Catalinimonas alkaloidigena: one gene and its partner. The protein of the gene in region 1 interacts with the protein of each later gene in a pairwise test. Links are inferred from orthologs where the notes say so. Each region holds a gene or a part of one and is shown on either strand. Other genes may lie near its edges.

Region 1 (3,000 bases):
CGCATCGTCCATCACGACCACTTCAAAATGCGGATACGTTTGCCGATCCAGGTCTTGCAGCAGCGCCACAATGTTGTCGGCTTCGTTGCGGACGGGAATGATGACAGAAAGGCGAGTTGTGGGAGGGGCCTGCGCCGTTGGGGGTCGCTCCGGAATTTGCCGCCAATGGTAATACAGAAGCAACGTCAGGGCAACGTATAGTGCCAATACTCCAAACACCAGTGCAGTCATCGGGCAGTACTCCAGCGGGCGCGCCAGCTTAAACCGGCACCCAACAGAGCCGGAAACGCCACGTTGATACACCAGAGACCGATTCCGGCCGCCACTACCGGAGCCGCTTCGATGCCCCAGTAGCTAAAGAAAAAGGCGGTGGTCGCTTCGCGCAGGCCCAGTCCACCCCACCAACTCAGGAAAGGCAACAGCGTTTTCACCAGAAAATAAAAGGCTACGCCGCCCAGCAGAATGCCCACCGTGGCGAACGAAATCGGCGCTTCTGCCGCACCGGGCAACGTGGCGTGGGGCATCACGCCGAAGGCCAGCAGCATCAATACAAATTGTAGGCTAAACACCGCGTAACGCGCCAGCGCCAACAGGCTGATCTCGGCCAGTTCGGTTCGGGACCAGCGCGTCAGTTGCACGAGTGCTTCGCGCACGGGAGCTGAAAGTCGCTGTAGCGCATACCCCGCCGCCAACGCGGTTCCCAGCACGGCCAAGCTCCCCAACAGTAAGGTCACTGGCGATACCGCCACCGCTGGCAGTTGCCACCCTGCCCGCGCCACCAGCATTGCGGCCCCGACACTCCCCGCCAGCACTGCCACACTGGCCTGCAACACGTTGCCGAGCATCAGCGGCACCACCGCATAGAAGCGTTGCTTCGAGCCGAGCTGCACCGTACGCCCCAGGTAATCGCCGAGTCCCGGCAGGCTGGCCACATCGGCCGCCAATCCACTCAGGACCGACCGCAGGGCGGTGCGCCAGTCCAGCGATTCGATGCGCCGCACCAATCGTTGCCATTTCAGGGCTTCCAGGCCCCAGTTGAGCGGCACCATCGCCAGCGCCGGAACCCAAAAACGCGGTTGCGGGGCCAGTTGCCACGCCGCTTCCATGGGTTGTGTCGCCAGCCGGTAGGCGAGTCCGCCCAATAGGCCGATGCACCAAACCACCGGAAACCAGCGTTGCAGGACTTTGACGGGCTTGCTTATCTTGTACCTTTGTAACATGGAGGCCACTGTGGACGGCAAAATTATTCTGGGCATTGACCCAGGCACAAATGTGATGGGGTATGGGCTAATTCAGGTGGTGGGTTCCCAGCCGGTTCTGTTGCAATACGGCGTTATTCACCTGCACAAGTACCCCAACCACGCAATAAAGCTAAAGAAAATCTTCGAGCGCGTGACGCAACTCATCGAGGAGTACCTGCCCGACGAAATGGCCGTGGAAGCACCGTTTTTTGGCAAGAACGTACAGTCGATGCTCAAGCTGGGCCGCGCACAGGGCGTAGCATTAGCGGCGGCACTAGCGCGCGAAATCCCGGTGATGGAATACGCTCCGCGCAAGATCAAACAGGCCGTGACCGGCAACGGCAACGCCTCCAAAGAACAGGTAGCCGCCATGCTCCAGGTTATCCTGAACTTCAAGCACGACAAGGACAAAATGCTCGACGCGACCGATGCCCTCGCCGCAGCAGTGTGCCATCACCAGCAAAGTGGCGGATTGCGGCTCAGCAGCAAATCCGGAGGGTGGGGCGACTTCCTGAAGAACAATCCTGATCGTATCCGGTAACTTCTTGCTGTCACAAAAAAAGCCGCTCTGCGTTAACAGAACGGCTTTTCCTAAAAAGGTGGTCGCGAACCGCTCAGGCGTGTTGCGCGTAATGCTGTCGGATTTTTTCGGCGATGCGTGCCAGCTCGTCCGACGCCATGTTCATTTTTGGTTTGGCAAAGTTCAGGTCGTCTACCTGCTGCATCGGCACCAGGTGCACGTGCACGTGCGGTACTTCCAGTCCGATCACCGCAATGCCGACCCGCTTGCAGGGCACGGCCTGCTGCACCGAAGGCGCCAGTTGGTGGCAAAACTGCATCAACGCCGCATAGGCGTCGGACTCCATATCGAAAATGTAGTCGATCTCTTGTTTCGGTACCACGAGCGTGTGCCCCGGGGCCACCGGATTAATGTCGAGGAAAGCGAAGTGGTGTTCGTCCTCGGCCACGCGGTGGCTTGGCAATTCTCCGTTGATGATACGCGTGAAAATCGTAGCCATGCTTAGCGGGTAATTTCCAGCACTTCGAACTCCAGCGAACCGGCAGGCACCTTGATTTCCGTCTTATCGCCCACTTCTTTGCCCAACAACCCTTTCCCGATAGGCGACTGAACCGAAATTTTGCCTTGCTTCAGGTTCGCTTCTTCTTCCGATACCAATGTATACGTAACCGTCGCGCCGTTTTTGATGTTGCGGATTTTCACGGTCGACAGGATCGACACTTTGGAAAGGTCGACATTCGATTCGTCCAATACGCGCGCATTGGAAACGACTTCTTCCAGCTTCGAAATTTTCAACTCCAGAAGGCCTTGTGCGTCTTTGGCGGCATCGTACTCGGCATTCTCACTCAGATCACCCTTGTCACGGGCTTCGGCGATTTGTCGGGCTATGTCCGCACGTCCTTTCGACTTCAATTCGGTCAGTTCGTTCTTTAACCGATTTAGCCCCTCTTCGGTGTAATAGGTTACTTTCGCCATAACGATTTATAAATTTACTTTGCTCTAATGGTTTGGATGAGAATAACAAAAAAGAACGGTTAGCGAAACCGTTCTTTCCAACTTGGGTATCAAGAAAAGTTTTGAATGAATGCTTTTCTGAGCGCCACACTCGCTTTAAAAATTTAACTGAGCGTCTGTTTAAGGCGTGTGGCTTCCGACAAATGTAACTTATTTGTCCAAAATCGCAAATTTCTCCTGCGCTTGATTTGCGGGAAAATTCGCGCTCCTAAAGGCTCAAACGAA
Region 2 (2,994 bases), on another replicon or contig:
GGCCAATTTGCAGGCCATCGTCGATCGCGTGAAACTGATCCACCCGCAGGCGCAGCAAATCATGGTGGGGATGGAAGCGCCGCTGGAGCAGCTGCAACTGCCCTTCTTTCTGCCGCAGGTAGAGCGTTTTCGTCGCATGCACCGGCAACTTGCCGAGGCGAACGACATGGCTTTTGTGCCGTTTATGCTGGACCGGGTGGCGGGGCAACGCCATCTAAATCTGTTGGACGGCGTGCATCCCAATGCCGCGGGCTACCAACTGGTGGCGGAAAACATCTGGACCGTGCTGGAAGACGTGTTGGCGCAAACCCGGGAAACGGTCAAGGTCCTGAACGGCAAAGGGTAACGCCCACCGGCAACGCGGTAAAATAGCGGAGGAACCCACGAACAAATTACGGATGCTTTGCCTTTAGGTAAGGGAAAACATCCGCATGAAAACCATTCTTTGTTTTGGCGATAGCCTGACGGCCGGATACGGCGTGAAGCACGACGAGTCGTATCCGGCCCTGATTCAGCAGAAACTCGACCAGCGCGGCTGGGCAGTTCGCGTGGTCAACGCGGGTCTCAGTGGCGACACTACCCAGGGCGGGCTGAGCCGCCTTGCGTACTGGCTTCAGCAACCCTTCGACATCTTTGTCCTTGAACTGGGCATCAATGACCTGTTTCGGGCCGTGCCGCCGGCACAGATTCAGGCCAATCTGCAAACCATCATCAGTCGTGTGAAAGTCGCCCAACCGCAGGCGCGGCAACTTCTGGTTGGGATGGAAGCACCGCTGGCGGGGCTCACCCTCCCGGTGGTCGTTCCTCAGGTCGACGCCTTCCATCGCCTCTTCCGTTACCTCGCCGAAGACAACGCCCTTCCCCTGGTTCCGTTTCTGTTGCGGGGCGTCGCCGGGCAGCCACACCTGAACCTGATGGACCGGCTGCACCCGAACGCGGCGGGGTACCAGCGGGTGGCCGAAACCGTTTGGGAAGAATTGGAAAAAATCGTGTTGCCGCTGGTCAGTGCCTGTGAACCAAAACGATAGCTCCGGGGTGTTATTTGTTATGTTTTGATTGCCTTAAGAATCTGTCATTGAATTAGTTACCCCGTTTTTTTGGAGTGAGGGAAATCTTCTAAGTTTGTGGGATAAGCTATAGGAGGAGAGCGGCAATTCTTGTTACTTGCCTTTCTGCGACGCCACAACTGCGCTCATGATCGCCTACATCGAAGGGAAAATCGCCCACAAAGATCCCACGTACTTCATCCTGGATGTGCAGGGGGTCGGGTATCAGATTCGCATTTCACTCAACACCTTTTCGGCGCTGAAAGAGGCCAAAGGCGCGTGCAAGTTGTTTACTCATCTTCACATCAAGGAAGATGCGCATACACTGTACGGCTTTGCGGAGACGGCCGAGAAAAATCTGTTTCTGCATCTGGTTTCGGTTACAGGCATCGGTCCGAACACGGCCCTGATGATTCTGTCGTCACTGACGCCGGAAGAAATCTACCAGGCCATTGTTTCGGGCGATTACCGCACGCTGCAGTCGGTGAAGGGAATCGGGACCAAAACGGCACAACGTGCCATTCTGGAACTGAAGGATAAAATGAAGAAAGAAAATCTTTTTGCCGATTTCCTTGCACCCGATACGGCCGTGGAGCACAATACCGTTCGGGAGGAGGCGTTAGCAGCTTTGATGACGCTCGGCATTCCTAAACCTACCGCAGAAAAGAACGTCAGTCAGATCCTAAAAACCAGAGGATCTGCCCTTTCGGTAGAGGAAGTCATCAAATTAGTGCTTAAATCAGCTTAGACGACTACAGCAAAACAGCGAGGTGCGATCAGTCTTACAACTACCTTTTTTTGTACTGATTCTGACGGGTTTATGGGGATGGCTGTGGCAGGCCCGACCTGCAAATCCAGGTCATAGCACCAAGCCGGTGCCGTTGGCACAGGTGCCGCTGGCGTTGCCGCCCGACACCCTGCCGCCCGATACGCTGCTGCCCGACTCGACCGACGAACGAAAAGATACCGCCTACCGGCGCAGTGCCCATCCGGTGTTCAAGCTTTCGGACCGTTACGGCGATCCTTTCGCCAACCGGACGCCGCGTTCGCCTTTCATGCTCAAATTGCCGAGCAACATCGAGCCTACACTGGAGGTGGACGACAGCCTGAAAAGTTACGCGATCGACGAGAAGTTCGGCGAAACCGACTACCGTGCTCCTTCGACCATGACGTTCGAGGAGCTGCAACGCTACCGACAAAAGCAACTCTCGGAACAATACTGGCGCAGCCGCTCCGAAGGTCTCGACGGCGAAAGTGCCGTGTCGGGACGCAACCTGATTCCCAAAATTTACATTTCGCCCGTATTTGACCGGATTTTCGGCGGCAACTTCGTCGACATTCGCCCCAACGGTTCGGTCATGCTCGACTTTGGCGGGCAGTTTCAGCGGGTCGACAACCCGGCGCTGCCCATTCGGGCGCAACGTTCCGGCAACTTTTTGTTCGACAACCAGATCAACATGAACGTGATCGGGAAGATCGGGGAGAAGCTGCAACTCAACATCAACTGGGACACCAAAGCTTCATTCGATTTCGAGAATAACATCCGCCTGGAATACACCGGGTTCGATCACGAGGTCATCCAGAAAATCGAGGCCGGGAACGTCAGCCTGCCCATGAGCAGCAGCCTGATCAGCGGCGGGCAAAACCTGTTCGGCGTAAAGGCGCAGTTGCAGTTCGGGCGCTGGAGTGTGACGGGCATTGCTTCGAACCAGCGCGGCAAAAGCGAAACCATTTCGGTCACGGGCGGAGCGCAAACGCGCGAGTTTGAAATTCGGGCCGACAATTACGACGACAACCGCCACTTTTTCCTGTCGCACTTCTTCCGGCAGAACTACGAAAAGTGGCTCAGCCGGTTGCCGCTGATCAACTCCAGCGTGCAGATTACCCGCGTCGAAGTGTACGTCACCAACCGCAACAACGTCACCAACTCGGTGCGCAACGTGGTGGG

What was found.
Region 2: the proteins of ruvC (region 1) and ruvA interact in binary tests that used the Escherichia coli proteins (3 or more experiments, as listed by UniProt). The link is inferred for Catalinimonas alkaloidigena from one-to-one orthologs.

The regions. Positions count from the first base shown.
Region 1 is NZ_FNFO01000001.1:86,740-89,739, reverse strand. It holds ruvC (crossover junction endodeoxyribonuclease RuvC), read left to right. Parts: upstream 1-1,218; coding sequence 1,219-1,782; downstream 1,783-3,000. Other genes in the region: BLR44_RS00370 (PorV/PorQ family protein), read right to left, coding at 2,984-3,000; greA (transcription elongation factor GreA), read right to left, coding at 2,263-2,736; BLR44_RS00380 (HIT family protein), read right to left, coding at 1,856-2,260; BLR44_RS00390 (lysylphosphatidylglycerol synthase transmembrane domain-containing protein), read right to left, coding at 228-1,220; BLR44_RS00395 (glycosyltransferase), read right to left, coding at 1-231.
Region 2 is NZ_FNFO01000010.1:255,083-258,076, reverse strand. It holds ruvA (Holliday junction branch migration protein RuvA), read left to right. Parts: upstream 1-1,194; coding sequence 1,195-1,794; downstream 1,795-2,994. Other genes in the region: sprA (T9SS outer membrane translocon Sov/SprA), read left to right, coding at 1,817-2,994; BLR44_RS22315 (arylesterase), read left to right, coding at 432-1,028; BLR44_RS22320 (arylesterase), read left to right, coding at 1-346. UniProt on the Escherichia coli protein: The RuvA-RuvB-RuvC complex processes Holliday junction (HJ) DNA during genetic recombination and DNA repair.